DNA from 4 places in the Tumebacillus sp. BK434 genome. Region 2 is predicted to be linked to each of the others. Evidence: riboswitches for the same ligand, from Rfam matches in the RefSeq annotation. Region 2 holds a riboswitch; each other region holds the start of a gene.
The links. A riboswitch is a leader RNA that binds a small molecule or an ion and turns the genes downstream of it on or off. The one in region 2 is predicted to bind cyclic di-GMP.

Region 1 (5,812 bases), on a different contig from region 2:
GCAGATCTCGCGGACGGAACGCCCGGTCTGGATCGCTTCTTTTGCGACCATCGTCGCCGTCTCATAGCCGACATGCGGGTTGATCGCAGTGACGACGCCAACGCTCATCTCGACCAGTTGGCGGCACCGCTCTACGTTCGCGGTCAGATCTTCGATCAGGCGCTCGCGGAAGACGCGCAACGCGTTTTGCAGAATCGACAGGGACTGGAGCAGGTTGAAGACGAGCACCGGCTCCATCACGTTCAGTTCCAGCTGACCCGCTTCCGAGGCGAGCGAGATGGTGTGATCGTTACCGATCACTTGGAATGCGACCTGGTTGACCACTTCAGCCATGACCGGGTTGACTTTGCCCGGCATGATCGACGAGCCCGGCTGGCGCGGCGGCAGGTTCAATTCGCCGAGGCCGGTGCGCGGCCCGGATGCCATCAAGCGGATGTCATTGCAGATCTTCGACAGGTTCACGGCGCAGATCTTCAGCGCGCCCGACACTTCGGTGTAGGCGTCTGTGTTCTGTGTGGCATCGACGAGATCGTCAGCCCGCTTGAGGTCGAGCCCGGTGATCGAGCGGAGATGCTCGGCCACTTTGACGATGTAGCGCGGGTCGGCGTTCAGGCCGGTGCCGACCGCCGTCGCGCCCATGTTGATCTCGCGCAGGTTGTCGAGCGAGCGCACGACGCGATCATAGTCGCGGGAGATCACCCGCGCATAAGCGGAAAATTCCTGTCCGAGGCGGATCGGCACCGCGTCTTGCAGATGGGTGCGGCCCATCTTGATCACCTGGTCAAACTCCTGTGCCTTCGCCTGCAAAGCGTTGCGGAGGTTGTCCAGCTCTGTGACGACGCCTTGCGCCAGATTCAGCGAGGCGATGCGGATCGCCGTCGGGAACACGTCGTTGGTCGACTGCGCCATGTTGACGTGCGTGTTCGGCGAGCAGTGCAGATATTCGCCTTTCGCGCCGCCGAGCAGCTCGATCGCGCGGTTGGCGATCACCTCGTTGGCGTTCATGTTCATCGAAGTGCCGGCACCGCCTTGGATGGAATCGACGATAAACTGATCGTGGAATTGACCGTCAAGCACTTCATCAGCAGCTTGGGCGATCGCTTCCCCAATCTTTTTCTTCAAGACGCCCACTTCCATGTTCGCCAGCGCGGCCGCTTTTTTGACGGCTGCCAGGGCGCGGATCATCTCCACATGCGGCGGGATGCCCGTGATCGGGAAGTTCTCCACGGCGCGCAGGGTCTGAATGCCGTAATATGCGTCTGCCGGCACGTCTTTTGTGCCGAGAAGGTCTTTTTCAACTCGATATGCTGTCATGATAGAGAAACTCCTTTGTATGTGCAAATATTACTCTATCGTACCATACTTTGCCGTTATATCCGAACCGGTTCATTCAAATCCGGTACATTTTAGAGTTCATCATAGCTTTTCTTGATCACTTGCCCCACATAGCCGAGCTTGCTGTTGAGCTGCAGATAGCTGGTCTTCTGCTTGCCGGTCAGCCCAATGTCCACCGTCAGCACCGTGAGGCCGTGCTTCTGCTTCAGGGCGGACAGCTCTTTCATCCGGTTCTGGCTCCACTGGTCTTTGCTGACCACCTGCGGGTCGAAGTCTTCCCACAAAATGCCGTCGATGTACGGCGCCGTGCGGTCTTTCAGCGCGGTCAGGCCCCAGTTTTGCACGATCGTCTGCGCCGGGAAGTCCGCACGCAGCGAGGCGACGAACTGCACCGCCCCTTCACGCTGGCGATTGGAGACATCAGACGGCCAGATGCCGTCATCGGCGTTGCCCATCGTGTCGAGGAACACGCCGTTCAGACCTTTAGCGAGCACTTGGCTGCGATAATCTTCGAGCAGCAGTTGACGGTAGTGTGCGCTGTTGATGTCCATCGACCAGGACTCCCAGTCCGAACGGAAGTCGCGCTTGCCTTTGATGGTCAGATAGTCGCCGTTTGTTGCCTGTTTCAGCAGGTCGGAGTCTTTGTATTGCTCCAGCACACTGAGGTAGCCGAGCACCTTGACCCCTTTTTGCTTCAAGGTGTCAACTTGAGCCTTGGTCCACAGGCGCGGTTCGATCACGACCAGTTCATAGGCGGTCAGCTTTTGCAAGACGGCCGGTTTCGGCTCGCCGTAGAAGATTGTATAGGAATTGATCCCGGTCAGGGAGCTGGGCTTTTGCTTGACGGCTGCGACCGGCTGAGCCAGCGCGGTGTCTGCGACGGCCACCCCCGTGACCAGAGTGCATGCAAGACATAGGGTCGAGAGGTTACGCATCATTTTATTCATGAGGTCTACACTCCTTGTTGCAAAGATGAAAAACGCCCTCTCCGTATCAGGAAGGGCGCTGGAGTGCGGCAGAGTAAGGTCTGCCTCCTGCAACCTGGCGATCTGTGACAGCTTGCTGCCGTCCGAAGACCCATGGCTTTGCGTCCTTGCCTTTCGACAAGTTTGCCCTTACCCGTATGAGGTTACCCCTATTGTAAATGCCGTACCCCGCTTTGTCTACTCACTTTTCAACAAGTTGCTAACGAGCGATTCATAGCCGAGATAAAAAGCGGTCAATTTAACTTGTGCGGCAAACATACCCCTTCCTTCTTGCACCGCTTTCACCGCTTCCGACAGCGAGCCGTGCATTTTTTCCAACAGGACTTTCTCCTCCGTGCGATTCGCCTTGGCGAGGATGGTCTGCCAGTTTTTCAGCTCGCCGTCGAGCGCGGCGAGCTCCGGCGCCAGCGCTTTGGCTTTGGACGCATCGGGCGACGGTTCGAGCGCCAGCGGCATGATCGCGGCGGCGAGCTGCAATTCCTTCGCGATGCCGGTGGTGATCGTTTTCGCGTCCGCTTCGGCGACGCCCGTCAGCTTGCCGCTGCGAGCTTCGATGATGAACTCCTTGGGATAGTGCTGGATCTCCAGATCTTTCAGCGCCGCTTCGAGTTGCTTGCCAGCCGCTTTGTCAGCGGTGACGGCGGTGAAGACCTGAAACTGTTCGGTTCCACGGATTACCGTGCCGACGCCCTTGTCGGCGACGGCCGCTTGCAGCGCTTCAGCACGGGCGCGGTCTTTGAACACGCCGATCTGCATCGCGTACAAGGAGACGCCGGGCAATTCTGCCTCGGCACCGAAGGCCGGGACTCCGCCCGGCTGTGCGGCGGGCGCATCGGGCGATGTGGCGGAGACGATGCCAGACGCGGTCTGTCCTTTGAACAACAGGAGCAGGCAAACGCCAAGCAAGACGCCGGTCAGCGTGGCGAGAAGTAACGGAAACAAGATTCGCCCCTTGCCGGCGCTGCTCTTCAGCCCGCGCTGCAGGCGGGATGGAAATCGGGTGCAGGCGTCGGCCTTACTTGTGCTTTTGCTTTTGATATGTACGTTGATTTGTGGTTTGTCCATGCTCACCGCTCCTTTTCAGATTCCGAGTCTAGTTGCTAGAGTCTATGAAAAGTTCTGCAAAGCTATGACAAAGAAAAAAGAGCGATAAAATAAAAAAAGGTGTGCTCAGGCACGAAACCTGAGAACACCTTTTTCCGTCTAATCTTATAGAGAGATCCGATCAGTTCAGGATGTGAACCTTCACTGCACGGCGGCCGAATTGAAGTGCCTGTTCGCGAGTATCAAAATGAATGTCAATTCGATTGCCTTTGATCGCCCCGCCGACATCGCTGGCTACTCCGTATCCGTATCCCTCGATATACAGCTTCGTACCGAGCGGAATCACGTTCGGATCCACCGCGATCGTCCCCTGCCCGGCAGCACCGCCCGAGGCAGTCCGCTCTCCCGGCATCGAGTACGCCGAGGCAGCCATGGTGAGCACTTTCATTGCGGTCAGGTTGGTATCGCTCCCCCTGCTCGCCACCACAACCGGACGCTGCTGCGTTCCGTAGGAGACGACCTGGTTGACCGGCGCGCTGACGACTGTGCGCTCGTCTTTGCGATCGACTTCTTTGCCATTTTCGAACACAATTTTCGTTGTGATCTTGGCTTTCCCTTCCACACCGGATGTCAGCACTTTCTCAGTGCCTGTGTACAAGTTGGCATCTGGCTGGCGTTCGGTCTGAAAAGGTATGGATTCCTCTGCGACTTTCACTTCTTCAGATCTGCGTGTGATCGTGATCTTTTGTCCGTTTTCGATGGAGGCTCTTAATTCCAGATTGGTCTTATCAGCCTGATTCAGCTTGATACCTAGTTCTTTGAGCAATTCTTCTGTCGTGCCGGCCTGCGTTTTCACGCTGACCACTTCATTGGTGCCGTCCTGGATTTGAATGGATTTTGCATGTGTGACTGTGATGATCGTTCCTTCTGCAAGTGCGTCTATAGCTGCAGGTTGCACCAAGTCTTCTGTTCCTACTGTCACGCCTTTGTCGCGCAACAGCTCTCCTACCGTCCCCACTTGGAAACCGGAGATTTCCTGCTTCTGTCCGTCAACTTCCAAGGTTACCGTCTTGTAAGTGGACGTTGCTGTTGCCACGCCTCCGATCAGGAGTGCGACAGCCGCTGCAGAAAGGCAGTAAACAGACTTACGGTTGACCTTTTGCACTCAACCACCTCTTTTTTTGTAATTTCCCACGCTGGAAACTACCCCCAATATCATGCGGACAAGAACTGGATACAGTATAACCCTACTTTCCGAATCTGGCAATGGGCAGAAATGGAAATAACTGAATATTGCATCGATTCGACAGGATTTGACGCACTCCTTTCACTCCGGCACTGGAGGTACGTAGACAGATTATGCGGGTGGTAAAGTTACAAGAACCAACAAAAAGAAGGACAGTCCGTCTGCCGGTGCGCTCCACTGCTGCCAATACCACCCCCACAGCGCGCCGCCGTAAGCCCATGTCGAGAAAGTGCCAAGCAGGATAAACGGACCAAAAGGAATGTGCTGGCCGGGCCGAATCCGCCGCGTCCACAAGAGCGGAAGACCGATCAGCGTGCCCCACAGACAGGAGAAGAACAGGGCCAATAACACCCCTTTGACCCCCAGAACCAGTCCGATCAAAGCGAACACTTTTACATCGCCGCCCCCCATCCCGTTCGTCACCAGCCCCAGCACCGCCAGCGCGGTAAAGCCGACTGCACAGCCCAGCAGGTACTGGAAAAACGGCTCCTGATGAATCAACAGCCGCAGCAGAAACAAGATCGCAAGCGACGGATAGACGATCCGGTTCGGCATCAGCATCGATTGCAAATCGGTGACAGTCAGCAGGATGAGCACCAAAAACAACACCGCCGCCACGCCTGTTTCCCCGGAGAATCCCCCATGAACTACCACAATCGGCAAGACGAATGCTGACAGGGCGACGCCTGTCGAACGATGACCTCGCAGTTTCGCGCTGCTACTTCTTGGACGCCCCTTCATCATCACCACCTCCCCTTACTATCCCGTGTTGCATAACATGCATCCAGCTCATTCATCGACACTCTCCTTCCGAATCAACAACCCGTTTGCACCTGCTAGGACGAGAGGTGCTTGTTTGCTGTGTCTGCATCGATCAACCCGCGGCAGACTAATTCATGCAGGTGCTGCTCAAACGTCTGCATGCCGTGCGCTTTGCCTGTTTGCATGGCGGTGCGCAGCTGGTGGGACTGCTCAGTGCGGATGAGATTGGCGACGCCGGGCGTGTTGACGAGGATCTCTTGGACGGCGACCCGGCCGCCGCCGCGCTTGGGCAGAAGGCGCTGAGAGACGACGCCAAGCAGCACGGAGGCCAGCTGGGAGCGGATCTGGCGCTGTCCAACGGCCGGGAACACATCGAGGATGCGGTCGATCGTCTGCGGGGCGTCTGACGTGTGCAACGTCGCCAGCACCAGATGACCCG
Region 2 (5,812 bases):
TCCTCTGCACCCAGTACAATCCGTTCCCCAACTCCCCCGTCGCCGTCGAAGGAGTCGCCGCCCTCAACAAGAGCACCGCCGACAGCGCCAAGCGCCTCGGCACTGAGCTGGCACCCGTTCACGAATGGTTCGAAGGCAGTCAGCCTGCGCTGATCTTCGGGTACCGCAACGGCCGGATTGAAGACGCTTTGCGCCCGTTCCGCCGCCCGATCCACCCGAATAACGCCGGTCATGCTATGATCGCCCGCCACCTCGCTTCTTACATTCGGTAGTTTCATCGTGTTATAATATAATAAATCAAAATTCATCTGAGTCGAGGTACGCCTGTGAATACGAAACCGGCCAAACCAACCACACCGAAAGCCAAGTCCAAAACCAAGCCGACGAAGATCTATGAAGAGGTGGCTCGCCACATCAAGCGGATGATCGAGGACGGCGTGCTCGCCCCAGGTGACAAACTACCGCCGATGACCGAACTGGCCAAACAGTTTGGCGTGTCCCGCGCGGCGGTGCGCGAAGCGTTTTCTTCACTGGTCGGCATGGGCCTGATCGACCTGCGCCACGGCGAAGGCACGTTCGTGCAGCGCATCGACGTGCAGACGATGATCATCGAGCCGATGAACGCTGCGCTCCTGCTTGGCCGCAGCAACCTCCGCGACCTGTTGGAGATGCGCCGCCTGCTGGAGACCGGCACCGTACAGGCGGCTTGCGAGCGCCGGACGGAGGAAGGGCTCCTGCGGATCAAGCAGGCGCTGGAAGGGCAGGAGACAGCCCGCCATACGCTTGAGGAGCAGGTCGCCTGCGACTTGCAGTTTCACATCGCCATCGCCGAAGCGTCCGGCAACAACGTGCTTCTCAACCTGATGAACACGCTGTCCGAAGCGCTGCGCAGCACCTTGCGCGCCACGCATGAGACGGCTGCCGACCCGGAAGCGTCGATCCGCGAGCACCGTTTGCTGTACGAAGCGATCGCAGCCGGTGACGCAAAGCGGGCCGCCCTGCTGATTCATGCCCATCTGGAGCACGGCGAACGCCAGATCCTGGTCCGCAAAACATAAAAAGCACCCGCTCGCCATCGAGGAGACCGGGTGCTTTTTGCTAGGTATAAAACGGGGGCAGTAGGAAACGATTAGGAGGATCAATCTTGTAGGAGGCTCCTATGGACGCACAGACCACAACCCGGCGCGCGCACCGCAAGAAATCGCTTGCCGCCAAGCTGAAGCGCTTGTTTTTCATCACGCTCGGCTCCTTGCTGGTGGCGGTGGCGCTGGAGATCTTCCTCGTCCCCAACTCGGTGATCGACGGCGGGATCATCGGCGTTTCCATCTTGCTGGCCTATTTGACAAACACGCCGTTTGGGATCTACATGATCCTGCTCAACCTGCCGTTTTTACTCGTCGGTTACAAACAGATCGGACGCACGTTTGCGTTTACCACCTTGATCGCCGTGATCCTGATGTCCGGTTTCGTGACGCTGTTGCACGGTGCACGTCCGTTTACAGACGATCTGCTGCTCGCCACCGTGTTCGGCGGTGTGGTGATCGGCATCGGCGTAGGCACGATCATCCGCTACGGCGGGTCGCTCGACGGTACGGAGATCGTCGCCATCCTCGTCTCGCGCAAGTCGGGGTTCTCCGTCGGCGAAGTGGTGATGTTTTTTAACGTGTTCATCCTCGGCAGCGCCGGATTTGTCTTTGGCTGGGACCATGCCATGTATTCGCTGATCGCTTATTTTATCGCCTTTAAAATGATCGACATCACCATCGAAGGACTCGACGAATCGAAATCGGTCACGATCATTTCCGACTATCCGGACGACATCTCCGAAGCGATCCTCAACCGCCTCGGGCGCGGTGTGACGCACGTGTACGGCAAAGGCGGCTACAGCGGTGAACCGAAAGAACTGCTTTACGTGATCGTCACCCGGCTGGAGGTTGCCAAGCTGAAAGACATCGTACTCGAATACGACCCGGCTGCCTTTATCGCGATCGAGCATGTCGCCGACGTGATGGGCGGACGCTTTAAGAAAAAAGCGATTCATTAAAGTGACCGTTTTTTGACAAAAATGCCCCTGTCCTCCTCATGGAACAGGGGCTGTTATTTATGTATAATCAAAAGAAAACCTGTTGCCGGAAAGGCAACAGGGCGGATGTCAGATTCGTGGTGTTAAAACAGTTGGATATTATCTTGAAAGAGTTCATTGAGCTTTTCTTGATAAATGGAAAATAATTCGGAATGTTGTTGCAATAATTCCCAGTTGTCGAACAGATCACGGTTCTCTTGATAAAAACGATTCTGTTCGAGGACTAAGTTGTGGTCACGCTGCATGAACGATTTCAGTTGTTCAGATTCAAGGGCAACAGACTGTGTGAATCCAATGCCTTCCGCGTTTGACATCATGTCAGGCACGTTCAGCATGACAGACATCGAACCGGCGAGTACGCCTAGCATCAATGAAACAGGTAAACGGAAACGCACAATTCTCTCTCCCTTCGGCAACCCGGCTGCCATGGCGAGTGGTCACCCGCTGTAGGCCCGCAGCTTTGCGTCCCGCCCTTTCGAGCGGTTTGCCATTTCGTGTGGATTTTACAAAATTCGACATATGATAGATGATTTTTTATACTATGACTATGACGATAGTTTCATAGTAGGATATAATTAAAGCGAAGTCAAGACATCAGCAGGACTTATTGCCTATGATTTAGATGATTTTATTCTTTCGAGAATCGATTCAATAGTTCTGGAGTACCAAATTTGATTTAAAACATTAAATCTCAGGGATGATTCTGATTTATAGAGCGGAAAAGGGGCAGGTAGCACGATGGGAACTGAAGAGCGTAAAGACAAGCTCCGCTCCGCCTCACAAGAGGCAGGATTTTTTGAAGCGCTTCAGGCTGTCGAGGAGCAGGCAGGGGCGCTGAGCCTGCCGACCGATGCGGAACGGTTAGCGCCGCGCAGCATCAGGGCGCAGGTGGTCAAAAAGCATAGTGCGGGCTGGAAATTGCCGCGCTGGCTCCTGATGCTGATCGGCGCATCGCTGCTAGGCAACATCGGTCTCGGCGCCATGTATTTCCTCAAGCAGGGAGCCGCTCCGGCGCCGGTTGAGCAGCCGCCGGTCGTTTCCGAAGACGCGGAGGAGCCGGCGAAACCGGCCGATGCGGTGACCACTTTTTTGCCAAAGACGGTGGTCTGGAACAAGAAACAGCTCGAGGAATTGTCAGAAAAAGAGCGCCGGGACGTGGAAAGTCACCTGGCGGCGATGCCGACGGGGCGGTATTTTGTCTCCGGTTTTTTCAATCTGCTATTTATCCCCGGCGACAGCAAATTGCAGATGGACGATACCGGTGCCGTCAGCGTAAAGATGTTTTTGTACAACGGCTATTTGCGCAATTTCACGCCGAAGCGAATCGTCCTCAGCGCCTACTATTATGAAGGCGTGGTTTTTAACGGAACGATTGAAGGGCCGCTTGACGAGTGGCTGCCGGGCGAAGTGCGGATGCTGGAGATGAGGTTTGCCCCAGATGAAGTCAAAGACCCGAAGCTGGTCAAGAAGCTGATCGAATACAAGGCGGAGCAGGACAAGCTGTCGATTCAGGCGCGTTTTGTGGTCGATGAACCGAACCTGATGAACCCGCTCGTTGCCGAGCCGGTCTGGATGTTTTTCAACACGCATACGGCTGTGACCGGAGCAGGCAAATAAGGAGGTGTAACCGGCATGTTAGGCTATCTGTGGAAAAAGTACTACAATGCCGTTAAGAAACGCCTCGGCTTGTTGGTTTTGATCGTCGGCTTTGCGGTCGGCACCTCGACCTACCTGAGCATGTTCGTGGTGACGCCGACGTACAAGGCGACGACGGCGCTCCTCGTCAACACCGACCCGACGATCTCGGCCGAATATCTGCTCAATGAAGTGTTGACCAACCAGAAGGTGATCAAGACCTACAATGAGATCATCAAAAGCCATCTCGTGCTGCAAGAGGTGATCGACAAGTTGCACCTGCAGATGTCGCCCGATGAGCTGGGCACGAAGATCAAGATCGTCAACAACACCGACTCGTCGATCTTCACGATCACCGTCACCTATCCGGATCGGGAAGCGGCGATCGTGATCGCCAATGAACTGGCCCGCGTGTTTACGCTGAAGATCGGACAGCTGATGCAGGTCGACAATGTGGTCGTCGTCGATCGGGCGACGATGCAGACGTCTTCGAAAACGGCTCCCAATGTAACGATGAACGTGGCGATCGCTCTGATCTTGTCGACGATGGCGGCGATCGGCGCGTTTGGTGTGCGGGAATACCTCGATCCGACGATGAAGAGCCGCGAGGAGATCAAGTTTGAGACCGGGCTGGCGACGATCGGCGAGATCGGCACGTGGTCGCCGAAGCGGCGCTGGTGGGGGCTGAAACAAGATGTCGCAGCAGCAAGCGAACTGCCGCAGCTGAAGTTGAACCCGACGAAGCGCAACCGTCGCGTGCTGGATGGCTATCAGCATCTGTACCGCAACCTGCTGCCGGTGCTGACGATGGAAGATGTGCGCACGATCGTCATCACCTCGACGCACGACAAGGAAGGCAAAACGACGATCTTGACCCACCTTGGCATCCTGATGGCGCAACATGGGCACTCCGTGCTGCTGCTCGACGCCAATGCGGAGCAGCCGGTCTTGCACGGCCTTGCGCCGGGCGGGGGAGAGGCGGGCTTGTGCGATCTGCTGCTCGGAGCGGCAGAGCTCGACGAGACGATCCGCCAGTCGGTGATCGCAGGCCTTGATGTTTTGCCGCTGGGCCGGGCCTCGCTGCAGGCGCTGCGCTCGGTGGCAGAAGGGCGCCTAACAGACGTGATGCCGGTCTTGCGCGACCGTTACGACATCATCCTGATCGACAGCGGATCGATGAACTCTTCGCTGCTGCCAAACGCTTTGGCCCGCCATGCGGACGGCGTGCTGTTCGTCATCAAGAGCGGCAAAGTCGCCCGCGAGGCCGCCGCCACCGCCGTAGCCGGCCTGCGCCAGGTAAGCGCCAAGATCCTCGGCGCCGTTCTCAATAAAAACGAAGCGAATTCCAAGCGCCCGCCGTTCTTGCTGGAGCGGGTGCTGCAAAAGGATATCGAGATGCATCAGGGAGAAAACAGCGTTTCTAACTAGGCCGCCCAGCCTGCCGGAGATTGAGGTCACAGAGGTAACAAGTTGTGTGCATGAAAAAAGGGACTCGGAGATCGAGTCCCTTTTGCTTTGCTAGTTGGAAGGAGCGCCGCAAGGTGCGGCGTTGCAGATCGCGCGGTACATCGCGAGGAAGGTGTCGCGCTCGCGTTCCAGCGAGTAATGATCGGCGATGGTGCGCAGCGACCCTTGGCTGAGCTTCGCGCGCATGTCGGGGTCGGTGACGAGTTGGACGGCCTTGGCGGTCAGTTCCGGGCCATTGTCGTAGAGGAAGCCGTTCACACCGTCCCGGATCAGGTCGCGGTTGCCCGGCACGTCAGAGGCCAGCACCGGCTTGCCGATCGACATCGCTTCGAGCAGGGCGTGGGAGAGGCCTTCGGAAGAAGACGTGTTCATCACCACATCGGCCGCCCGGTATAGATCGGCGATCTCTTCATACGGCACCGAGCCGAGGTAACGGGCGAACGGGCTGCCGGCAAACGCGGCATCGACTTCCGCTTTCACCTTGTCATCGAGCACCGGGCCGACCAGTACAAACCGCACCTGCGGCAACTGCTCATACGCTTTTTGCAGCGGCTCGAACGCGTCGAGCGGGCGCTTCACAGGGCGCAGGCCGGCGACGAGCAGGAACAGGAATTCGTCGTCCGCCAA
Region 3 (5,812 bases), on a different contig from region 2:
CCAAAGTCGTCGATCGAGATGCCGATGCCGTACTCATTGATCTCGTGCATCGTCAGGATCGCCCGCTCCACGTTGTTCATCGTGATGCTCTCCGTGATCTCGAGATTGAGATATTGCGGCTCTAAGCCGGTCTCCTGCAGGATCTTCTTGATCATCGCCACCAGATTCGGCTGACCGAACTGGGCGGCGGAGAGGTTGACCGACACGCAGACCGGCGGGAACCCCGCATCCTGCCACGCCTTGTTCTGACGGCAGGCGGTGCGCAGCACCCATTCCCCGATCGGGATGATCAGCTTCGTCTCTTCGGCGAGCGGAATGAACTCGCCCGGCGAGACCATGCCCCGCTCCGGATGCCGCCAGCGGATCAGCGCTTCCATGCCGGTGATGCGCCCGGTCATCAGGCAGACCTGCGGCTGGTAGGCGAGAAAAAACTCCTCCCGCTCCAAGCCTTTGCGCAGGTCGCCGGCGAGCAGCAGCCGCTCCGCCGCGCGGGCGTTCATCTCCGCATCGTACAGCTGGTGATGGTTGCGCCCGGCCTGTTTGGCATGGTACATCGCCATCTCCGCATTGCGGTACAGCGTATGCACATCGCTGCCGTCCTCCGGGAAGCGCGAGATGCCGAGCGAGAGGTTGATGAACAGCTCCTGATCGTCCACTTGCAGCTTCTGTTTCATCACGGCAAAAATCTGCTCGGCCGCCTGCAGCGCATGATCGGTAACGCTGGCATCCTTTTCCAAAATGATCACAAATTCATCGCCGCCCAAGCGGTACAGCCGCATCCCGGACGACAGATGCGCGCGGATCCGCTTCGCCACCGCCGTCAGCACTTTGTCGCCAAAGGAGTGGCCGAGCGAGTCGTTAAACATCTTGAAATCATCCAAGTCAAAAAACAGCACCGCACCGCGCGTGCCTTTCTTCTGCGCCGTGTCGATCGCAGCGGCCAGATGCTCCATGAACAAGACGCGTCCGGGAATCCCCGTCAAGTTGTCGGTGGTCAACTGCTGATACAGCTGCTCCGACAACTCCCGCTCATTCTCCAGCCGCTTCTGCACATTGTGGTAGATCATCACCAGCAGATACAAGGCGTACACCGTGGCGGCGACACAGGTCAGACCGATCACGTCGACCACCGCTTCGGCCTGGCGGAACCTATCACCCTCAAAAAACTTTAAGAAAAGTGCGATCAACGAAATCAAAAAAATATAGCCATTCGCCAGATAGACTTTCATTCGCAGCCGGTCGGTCACCACATCATACTCGGCAAACAGATACCGGACCATCAAACTTGCCATCACGAGCGCATAGATCACCAGAACCCGCAGCGTGACCACTTCCTGATTCGGCTGCGGCCCCCACGACCAGCCAAACAACGCGGCGGCGCGTGCCGCTTCCAGCATCCACACGACCGCCATCACACACCCAAAAGAGAGCACAGCGCTGGTCACGATGCGAAACACCGAGCGGCTGACTCCCATCTGCTTTTCGATCACCCGTTCACCTCCAGCCCCCATTGCCAGCTCCATGCATATTTACGCTTCATCTACATGAATTTGAGAGTTTACAGAATCTTTGACACTACTATTATAGTAAAAATATCTGCGAAATACCAGTATCGCTTTTACACAGCGTTAATACTCTTTATTTTTCTATAAAATTATTTTGGGAAAAAATCGGGCAGAAGCTTATGACGCTTCTGCCTCGACTTGAAACCGCGATATCGAACGTTGGAGCTCCGCCGCCATTTTGCGCAGGCGATCGGCCGATGCAAACACGTCCTCCATGGAAGCCAGCTGCACGACCGACGCTTCAGCGCACAGTTGCGAGGAAGCGGCCGATTCCTGAGAGATCTGCTTCACCACGTCCACGCCGGCTGCCACTTCTTCCGAGCGGCGCGACATCTCCTGCGAGGCGTTGGTGATCTTCTGCACTTGCACCGCGACATGCTCGGCCGCCTGCAAGATGCGCTGGAACGTTTCGCCTGCCCGGTCGACCAGCACGATGCCGGCCTGCACCTCTTGGGAACCTGCGCCCATCGCCTGCACGACGCGCTGTGTCTCCGCCTGCATCTCGCGAATCAGTTCGGTGATCTGCCGGGCTGACCCTTGTGACTGCAGGGCCAGTTTCGACACTTCGTCGGCGACGACGGCGAACCCCTTGCCGTGTTCACCTGCGCGGGCCGCTTCGATCGAGGCGTTTAAGGCGAGCAGATTGGTCTGGGCGGCGATCCCGGTGATCACTTCGACGATCTTTCCGACCTGCTGCGAGCGCTTCTCCAGCGCCTGCACCGCCTGAGCGGTCGTGCCGGCCGTCTGGTTGATGAAGTTCATCTGGCGGATCGTCTGCTGGATCGCCAGGTTGCCTTGTTCCGCTTCCTGCGCCGTCTGGGCCGATTCTGCGGCGACACCGTGCGAGCGTTTGACGATGCGGGCGATCTCATGCGCCATCGCGTCCATCGCCCCGGCCGATTCCACCGCCGACTCCGCCTGGGCGTCCGCGCCGGAAGCGACCTCTTGGATCGTCGCTGCCACGTGGCGGATGCCTTCCGACGTGGTCTCCGCGTTCCGGGACAGCGCTTGCGACGCGACGGCCACCTCGCCGGCGATCGCCCCGACCTGTCCGATCAGGCGGTGCAGGTTGTCGATCATCGAATTGACCGCTTCGCCCAAGTCTGTGATCTCTTTATAGTCATTCCGGCTGCCATACCGGCTGTGCAGCTTGCCGCCGGCCACTTCCCGCATCAGCTTGCGAATCGCCAGCAGCGACTGCTGAATCTTCCGCGTGTAGAACCAGACCCCGAGATTCCCGATGACCAGTGCGGCTCCTGCCAACAGCAGCGTCAGATTGCGCAGTTCGGTAAGCGATGCAAAAATCTGCTCGTCCGACACCGCCGCCACATAGACCAGATTCCGCTCCGGCACAAATTCAAACGCATAGGTCCCACCCGCGCCGAATCCGCCATCGGCCATTCCCGCCGCTGCTCCTTCGTCCCCTTGAGCGCCGGTTCCACCTGCAGATGCATTCCCTGTTCCAAAGTCGCTGCTCTGCAGAATCCCCGACTTTTGCTGGATGATCTTCGCTTTCAGCTCTTGCCCGATCTGCAGAGCATTTCCCCGCTCCAGCGCAGGTTCGCCGTCGGGGCGGAGCAGTGTCGACTGCACGTGCCAGCCGATCTGCTCGAAGGAGCGGAGCCCGTTTTCCACGACGTATGTTGCTTCCCGCTCGAACATGCGGGAGTCGGACGTCTGCAAGAGAATCCCCACTTGCTTCGCCGTCTGTGCAGCGTGGCCTTGCAATTGAAAATCGGCGCTTCGCTTCAAGTCTTTCGCCAGCACCGCGTACACCGTGCCCCCCATCGCCAAAACGACAAGAAGCAAGAGCGCGGACACAAACAGCGTGAGCCTAGTTTGCACCGAAACGCCCTTGCTTCTCTTTTTCTTCACCATGATGTAAGCCCTCCCCCGGATGGTTGCTACTTCCAGTATGGCAAAACAACATGAAGAAATGATGAACCTTTTGTAAAGCCTGCATCAAACACCAGATGCTGCATATACTAAAGTACGGACGACATCACCAGTGTTGCGAGTGACTTTTTCATTACATGACCTCCTTCTTTTCTAATAATCGACTCCTTCCACCCGGAAGGAGTCCTTTTTTCGGTGTAAAACGCAAAATCCCCACCATGCAAAAGAGCCCTCTACGAGTTGGGGACTCGTAAAGGGCTCCTTTGTGTGGGGGGTAGGGGGATTACAAAAAGGGTAAATGAGTTATGCTACCCGATGAGTCACTGCTGATAAAAAAATCCACCTTCGGTGGGTTGCCGAGGCGGATACTTTGCAGACTGTGGGGTAACAGTCCGCGACCGTATCAATCAGCAACCTGGCAATCATGGTCAACTTAGGGAGAGTTGACGTTAGACCCATGGCTTTGCGTCGCCGCTTTTCAGCGGGTTTGCCTTTATTGATTGACTCATCTTATGGCTTTATTATATGCTCGGGGCATCCCGCTCGTACATAGGTCTAAAGTCCCGTTTTGTTCAAACCGTTTCATCGCTCCAAAACGCTGCCAGCGTCGGCACCACTTCCAGCGGCGAGACTTTGCCGCGCAGGTCGAACAAGCAGTGCACGCTGCGCCCGCGGCTGCCGAACAGCGCCGGCAAGGACAGAGCCGGGTCTTCGCCGCCCGCGCGGATCAGGCTGACCGTGCCCCGCTTTTGCGCGATCGACTCGACGATCTTGACCGTCTCATCGCGCGACCCGCAGTCGATGACGACCACTTCGAGCTCGCGTCCGCAAAACGGTTCGGCTGTCGTCAGCGTCCGGAGGATGCCTTCGATGTAAGAGGCCCCCTCCCGCACGATCAGGATTGCTGTCACCGGCACTCCCCGCCGGTTTCTCTGCGCCATAAACCGCACAGCTTTCCACAGCGCCATAAAGATGCCATACAACGCAAATCCCCAAATGAAAAGAGCGAGCACTCTTGACACCTCCTTGCAGGGTTGTAGTGTCAATATATGCCGCTCCGTTCGCCCACGTGCTTTTTGCCTATAATTTCACCCAGCAGCGTTTTGCCGCGGTGATCACCGCCTGTGTGCGGTCATCGACCGACAGTTTGCCGAGGATGGAAGAGACATGATTTTTCACCGTCTTCTCGGAGATGAACAGCGTCTCGCCGATCGTGCGGTTGCTTTTGCCTTCCGCCATCAGCTTCAGGATCTCCATCTCGCGCTGGGTCAGAATGTCCTGCCATTCGGAAGACAGTTCCGGTTCCCCCTGCTCGAAGTCGCCGTCATACACCTGGTTGGACAGGCGCTTGAACTCGTCGAGCAGCTTGGTGGTCACTTGCGGATGAATGAACGAAGAGCCGCCTGCCACCTGGCGCACCGCTTCGACCAGCACATCCGATTCAACGTCTTTCAGCAGATAGCCGTTCGCGCCGGCGCGGATCGTCTCGAAGATGTACGCTTCATCATCGTGGATCGACAGGATCAGAATGCGGATGTCCGGGTCGGCCTCCTTGATCAGCCGGGTCGCTTCCACGCCCGTGCGCTTGGGCATGTTGATGTCCATCAGCACGACCTGCGGCTTGATCTCGAGCACCAGACTCACCGCCGCTTCACCATCGCTGCATTCGCCGACGATTTCCATATCATCCTCCAGCTCAAAAATGCGACGCAGCCCCTGGCGAAACAGCGTGTGGTCATCCGCCAAAAAAAGTTTGATCTTCTGATGTTGCTCCATGACGATCGCCTCCCTTAATCCGTGATCGGTAACGTGATGTGTACGCGGGTTCCCTTGTTCGGTGCGGACTTGATCTCCACCTTGCCTTCGAGCAGTTGGATGCGCTCCTTCATTCCGATCAGGCCAAAATGCCCGTCTTCGCGGCTCTGCATCGCTTCCTCCACGGCAAACCCTACGCCGTCATCATCTATATGCACTGCGATTTGCTTCTCGGTTAGTTCCAATTTGACATTGGTCACTTTGGCCTTGGCGTGTTTCCAAATGTTGTTCAGCGCTTCCTGCACGGTGCGGAACACCGCCACTTCCAGCGCGGAGTTGAAGCGCCGCTCGCGTCCGAACACCTTGAGCTCGGTGATCACCTTGTGCTTGTCCTGAAAATCGGCGAGATAGCGGCGCAAGGTCGGCACGATGCCCAAGTCGTCGAGCGCCATCGGGCGCAGGTCGAAGATGATCTGGCGCACTTCCGACAGCGAGGCGCGCACCATCTCCTTCAGTTCGCGCAGTTCCCCGCGCACCTTGTCCACATCGCGGTCGAGCATCCGCTCGCAGATCTCGGCGCGCAGCACGACGTTCGC
Region 4 (5,812 bases), on a different contig from region 2:
TATTCGTTGGCCCACGTCACCGCCGGCCAGGAGAGCGTCAGGTTGTTCGCGTTGACGATCGTCGCCGTCAGCACCGGCGGCTGTACCACCGGCCAGACGAGGTCGAACGTCAACGTGTTCGCAATCGGCGATTCGCCAAAGCGGTCGCTGTATGAGTGCACCTCGTAGGTGTACTCCCCTTGCGGCATGTTCACGAACGACAAGCTCGTGCCGGTCTGGGTCTTCGTGAGCACTTTCTCGCCATTGACGACCTGATAGATCTTGTAGGCGGTCGCGTATTGCGCAGCGCTCCAAGCAAGGGAGATATCATTGCCGTTGACGATCGTTTTCGTAAACGTCGCCGGCTTCTGCATGATCGGATGCACGAGGTTGAAAGTCAGCTCGCTGCCGACCGGCGACTCGCCAAAGCGGTCGCTGTACGCGTGCACCACATAGCGGTACTCGCCCGCCGGCATGTTCGTGAACACGGTGCTCAGCGCCGCCTGCGACTTCTTGAGCACTTTTTCACCGTCGACGATCTGATACAGCTTGTAGGCGGTCGCGTATTGCGCCGCTTCCCACTTCAAGGTGATGTCGTTGCCGTTGGCGACTGTGTTCGTCAAAGTGCCCGGCTTCTGCATGACCGGATGCACGAGCTCAAACGTCAGCTCGCTCGCTTCCGGCGATTCGCCAAAGCGGTCGCTGTAGGAATGCACCACATAGCGGTACTCGCCCGCCGGCAGGTTGGTGAACGTCACCGTCGCGCCGGCCTGTGATCTTTGCAAGACTTTTTCGCCGTTGATGATCTGATAGATCTTATACGCTGTCGCATATTGCGCCGCATCCCATTTCAAGGTGATGTCGTTGCCGTTGGCGACCGTCTTGGTCAGGTTGTTCGGCTTTTGCATCGTCGGGTGGGTCAGCGTCAAGGAGACGATGCTGCCTGCCGCCGATTCGCCGTAGCGGTCGCTGTAGGTGTGAATCACAAGCTCGTAGTCCCCGGCCGGCATGTTGGTCAAGGTGCCGGTGACGCCGGTCTGCGTTTTCAGGAGCTCTTGTGCACCGTTGACGACGCGGTAGATTTTATACGCGGTCGCATATGGCGCTGCCGTCCAGCGCAGCACGATGTCGTTGCCGTTCGCGATGCTGTACGTCGGAGCGGCCGGCGCTTGGAGCGTCGGGAACTCGACTTGGACGGTCAGGCGGCTGCTCGGCTCGCCTTCGCCAAAACGGGTGCTGACGGCGCGCACTTCATAGGTGTGCTCGCCAGCCGAAACGTTGGTAAACGTGTTGGTGAGCGTGGTGACCGTTTTCAGCAGCACCGCTGCTCCGTCGACGATCTCATAGATCTTGTAGCTGTTTGCATATTGCACCGCGTTCCATTTCAAGACGATGTCATTGACGTTCGACACGGTGTGCGTGAGACTTTCCGGAGCGGCCATCGTCGGATGCACCAGAGTGAAGCTGACTTCCGCACCCTCCGGCGATTCGCCGAGCAGCGTCGAGATGCCGGTCACCACATACGTGTACTCGCCGGCCGGCATGTTGCTGTAGGTCGCAGAGGTGGCGCTGGTCGTGCCTTTCAGCACGCGCTGGCCGTCGATGACCTGATAGATTTTGTAGCTGGTCGCATATTGCGTTACATTCCATTTCAAGGTGATGTCGTTGCCATTTGCCAGCGTGTAGGTCAGGTTGCCCGGCGTCGGCATCACTTGACCGTTCATCGTGAAGGTCAAAACGGTGCCTTGCGCCGATTCCCCGAAGCGGGCAGAAACGGAACGAACTTCATAGGTATACGTGCCAGGCGCTACACTGCTGTAGGAGACGCTTGGCGTCGTGACCGTGCTCTTCAACGTCTTCTGACCGTTGACGATCTGGTACACTTTGTAGCTGGTCGCAAACTCAGCCGGTTGCCAGTTCAAGGTGAACGACGTGGCGCTGGTGACCGCCTGCACCAAGTCGGCCGGTGGCTGCATCGTCGGATGCACGAGGTTGACCGCCACTTGGCTGCCCGTTGCCGACTCGCCGAAGCGGGCCGAGTACGAGGAGACTTCGTAGGTGTAATCGCCCGCTGCCGAGTTGGCAAACGTGACGGTCGCGGCGGTCGGCGAGCTTTTCAGCACCTTTTGACCGTTCACGATCTGATACACCTTGTAGTTGGTGTTGTTGGCAACCGCATCCCATGTCAGGACGATGTCATTGCCGTTGACGATCTTCGCGGTCACGTTCGCCGGCGCGGCCATGTCCGGGGCGTCGACTTGGAATTTGACCTGGCTGCCCACCTGCGACTCACCGAAGCGGTCGCTGTAGGAGTACAGCTGGTACGTATAGTCGCCCGAAGTCATCTTCAGGAAGGAAGTGCTCGTCCCGGTCAGCGTGCTTTTCAGGACTTTGTCACCGTCGATGACTTGGTAGAGCTTGTAGCTCGTCGCGTACGTCACCGCTTCCCAGGTCAGCGTCACGTCATTGATGTTCGTGATCGTCGACTTGAAGTTGTTCGGCGCGGCCATCGTCGGGTGGGTCAGCATGAAGGAGACGGTGCCCGCCTCTTCCGACTCGCCAAAGCGGGTCGAAGTGGTGGTGATCGCATAGCTGTACTCCCCCGCCGGCTGGTTGGTCAGCGTGACGGTGGTGCCGGTCGCAGTCTGCTTCAGCACTTTCTGCCCGTCGATCACCTGATAGACCTTGTACCCGGTGGCGTACAGAGCAGCGTCCCATTGCAGACGCACATCATTGCCGTTCAGGACGGTGTACTTCACGTTTTTCGGCGCGGTCAGTTTGACTTCGCCGACATCGACGGTCGCCGTTTGCGACAGCGCCGATTCGCCGTACAGCGCGTGCACGGCCGACACCGCGTAGGTGTAGCTGCCGCCCGCAGCGGAGGCGTTGGTCCATGTAGCTCCGGTCACGGTCGCCACTTTCGTCTGCGAGCCGTCTTCGGATACTTGATAGATGTTGTAGTTCTTCGCGTACTGTGCCGCGGTCCAAGTCAGGACGATGTCATTGATGTTGCTCGTTTTGGCGCTGAGCGTCGCCGGCGCCGCCATCTCCGGGTAGGAGATCTCGACGGTGACCGGTGCGCACGGACCCGATTCGCCATCCGGGCCCAGCGTCGAAACGACATAGCTGTACGATCCTTCGGGCATATCATTGGCGATAAAAGAGTTCGTGTTCGCTTTGCCCAAGAATCGCAGTTCCCCGTCATAGATGCCATAGATGTTGTAACCGGTCGCGCCAAAGACGGCGCTCCAGGTCAATTTGACATCGCTTGGTGTCAGGAACTGAGTGGCGAGGTTGCTCGGCGGCAACATCGTGCTTTCCGAGAGCGTGGTGACGCTCCCAGATTCTGCGGCTGCCAGTGTCTGCACTGCCGGCATCAGGAGTTGAAATACCAGCAGGAACATGGCGAGCAGCGCGATTTGGCTGTACCTTTTCCCCATGCTCTTCGTCCTTCCTTTCTTTGTGAAAAGAGGGAACCTTCTTGCGATGAATCCCCGTGGTAACCGGCTGCCATCTACACTTCCAGAATATTCCGCACATGCAGTTCAGGCCCTTGGCTTTGCGTCTCATGGTTTCCCATGATTTGCCCTTTTCACTTGTTTATCTCTCTCATATCAATGATATTTCATTTCAGACAGGTTGTGAATAAGAATCTTTTACGAACCTATTAGTTTCGTTGCAAAATGAACATTTGTGGGGGTTATTGTTTTACTATTTTTTCAGCGTGCCGTCTCGCCACTTTGCCGTTTGCAAACAACAAAAAAAAAACCTCCTTTCCAATAGAAAGGAGGTTCTGCGCGCATCAGATCAATTTCGCGCTGACCACAAACAGCACGCCGGTCACAGCGAGCGCGAAGACGCTGAGTGCGGCGGCATACCAGCCGGCGACTTTGGAGCGACCGGCCGCTTCGGCCAGCTGTTTGACGGCGCGGCGGCTCTTCCAGGTGAAGACGAGGATGAACAGCAGGATCACCGTGCCGCCGGCCTGTTCCATAAAGGACAGCCAGAACGGCTTTTCCATCCCGCGGTAACCGAGCAGCTCGATCAGCCCGACGCCGCTCGCCAGCACGACCAGTGCGGCGACGCTGGTCACACGGTTCACCAAACGCGTGCAGAAGAGCAAGAGCTTGCTTTCCTGCAGGGACTCTTTTTTCAAATACGCGAACAAGATCATCAACAAGACCGCCGACCCCAGCCACACCGACAGGCCGGACACATGCAAGAACAACAGTGCATTCGCCATCATCACACACTCCCCTTTTCCATTTCCGTTTCGAGTTCCAGTTCCAGCTTGCCCGGCCGCCAGTTCCAACGGCCCAGCAGCATCATCAGCGACGGCATCAACAGCCCGCGAATCAAAAATGTATCGAGCAGCACACCCAGCGCCACCATCGTCCCGAACGCTTTCAGCTCCAACAGAGGTTGCGTAATAAGCACCACGAAGGTCGCAACAAGAATCAACCCGGCCGATGTGATCACCCGGCCCGTCTTCACCACGCCGCGACGGATCGCTTCCGTCAGCGGTACAGCTTGCGCTTCTTCGCGGATGCGGGCGAATAGAAGCAGGTTGTAATCAACCCCGAGCGCGACCAGAAACACAAATCCGTACAGCGGGATGCGGTAGGACAGCGCTTCATAGCCCAGCAGGTGGTGAAACAATAGCCACGTCAACCCCAGCGTTGCGCCGTAGGTCAGCAAGATCGTCCCGATCATATACAGCGGCGCCACCCACGAGCGCGACGCCAGCGCCAGCAATACGGTGATCAGCGCGATGACGAGCCCAATCACGACCCACGTATCACGGCCGTTCAGCGCCCGGACATCCACTTGGGTCGGCGTTTGCCCGCCGAACAGCAGCTGATGTGTCGCCGGATCGAACCCGTTCTCCGCCAGCAGCTTTCCTCCCCGCTCGCGCAGGTCTTCCACCAGATCCAGCCCCTTCGCCTCATACGGATGGGCATCGAGCACCAGTTGCCAGCGCGCCGTAAGCTTGTCGCTCGCGAGCAGCGTCTCCCCCGGCGGAACGGTGACCTGATGCACGCCCGGCTCTGCTGCAAGCGCTTCTGAGAGTGACCGCAGCCGCGCTTGCAGCTCCTCCGAACTCAGCTCCTGCTCCGAGCGGAGCAGCACGGTGACCGGCGCCAGTTCCCCTTGCGGAAACGCACCTTCCAGCATCTCAAACCCCTGGCGCGACGAAGCGTCGGCCGGGAATGATTTCATCAGATTAAACGAATACTCGATCTGAGTCAGCACCGGGAACATCGCCATCAGCAGCAGCAGCAAGGTGAAAAACGTCCGCTTCGGCTTGGTCGTCACGACCCGGGCCGCTTTTTCCCACAGCCGGTCGCGCTTGTCTGTCTGCACGCCGACTTGGGGCACAGACGGCCAGAACGCCCGGCGTCCGAGCAGGGCGAAGACGGCCGGAATCAGCGTGATGCTCCCAAGCAAGATCACCGCCATCGCCGTGACAAAGACCGGCGCAAAGCTGCGGTACGGCTCATAGACGGCAGCAAACAACGTCGCCACAGCCAGCAAAATCGTCCCGGCGCTGAAAAACACCGGTTCGGCCACCCGCGCCACCGCCTGCTGCATCGCGGCAAATTGCGACTCCGTCTTCGTCAGCTCTTCTTTGTAGCGCGAGAAGACAAACATGCTGTAGTCGGTCAGCACGGCGAACAGCAGAATCAACATGATCGACAGCGCCTGGCTCTGCACTTCCGCCCAGCCGGATTCACCAAACAGCCCGAGCAGGCGGTTGGTGACTGTAAACAGCACACCGGCGATCAACAGCGGCGTCACTGCGAGCAGCAGCGAGCGGTACATCACGAGCAGC

Region 1: linked by a shared signal. The riboswitch ahead of EV586_RS04375 (glycoside hydrolase family 191 protein) and the one ahead of EV586_RS14655 (hypothetical protein) in region 2 are both predicted to bind cyclic di-GMP.
Region 3: linked by a shared signal. The riboswitch ahead of EV586_RS05670 (methyl-accepting chemotaxis protein) and the one ahead of EV586_RS14655 (hypothetical protein) in region 2 are both predicted to bind cyclic di-GMP.
Region 4: linked by a shared signal. The riboswitch ahead of EV586_RS06270 (OmpL47-type beta-barrel domain-containing protein) and the one ahead of EV586_RS14655 (hypothetical protein) in region 2 are both predicted to bind cyclic di-GMP.

The regions. Positions count from the first base shown of each region.
Region 1 is NZ_SLXS01000001.1:1,208,131-1,213,942, forward strand. It holds gene aspA (aspartate ammonia-lyase) at 1-1,314, opposite strand, end outside; gene EV586_RS04375 (glycoside hydrolase family 191 protein) at 1,407-2,282, opposite strand; cyclic di-GMP riboswitch class I at 2,368-2,459, opposite strand; gene EV586_RS04380 (SPOR domain-containing protein) at 2,499-3,386, opposite strand; gene EV586_RS04385 (3D domain-containing protein) at 3,547-4,530, opposite strand; gene EV586_RS04390 (prepilin peptidase) at 4,723-5,352, opposite strand; gene EV586_RS04395 (type IV pilus twitching motility protein PilT) at 5,448-5,812, opposite strand, start outside.
Region 2 is NZ_SLXS01000005.1:194,044-199,855, reverse strand. It holds gene EV586_RS14670 (SGNH/GDSL hydrolase family protein) at 1-272, shown strand, start outside; gene EV586_RS14665 (FadR/GntR family transcriptional regulator) at 327-1,058, shown strand; gene EV586_RS14660 (YitT family protein) at 1,160-2,044, shown strand; gene EV586_RS14655 (hypothetical protein) at 2,167-2,511, opposite strand; cyclic di-GMP riboswitch class I at 2,492-2,582, opposite strand; gene EV586_RS14650 (flagellar basal body-associated FliL family protein) at 2,822-3,700, shown strand; gene EV586_RS14645 (tyrosine-protein kinase domain-containing protein) at 3,716-5,146, shown strand; gene EV586_RS14640 (glycosyltransferase) at 5,237-5,812, opposite strand, start outside.
Region 3 is NZ_SLXS01000002.1:252,365-258,176, reverse strand. It holds gene EV586_RS05675 (putative bifunctional diguanylate cyclase/phosphodiesterase) at 1-1,490, opposite strand, end outside; gene EV586_RS05670 (methyl-accepting chemotaxis protein) at 1,683-3,443, opposite strand; cyclic di-GMP riboswitch class I at 3,868-3,963, opposite strand; gene EV586_RS05665 (glycosyltransferase family protein) at 4,034-4,474, opposite strand; gene EV586_RS05660 (response regulator transcription factor) at 4,542-5,237, opposite strand; gene EV586_RS05655 (sensor histidine kinase) at 5,252-5,812, opposite strand, start outside.
Region 4 is NZ_SLXS01000002.1:387,879-393,690, reverse strand. It holds gene EV586_RS06270 (OmpL47-type beta-barrel domain-containing protein) at 1-3,419, opposite strand, end outside; cyclic di-GMP riboswitch class I at 3,475-3,577, opposite strand; gene EV586_RS06265 (hypothetical protein) at 3,782-4,222, opposite strand; gene EV586_RS06260 (MMPL family transporter) at 4,225-5,812, opposite strand, start outside.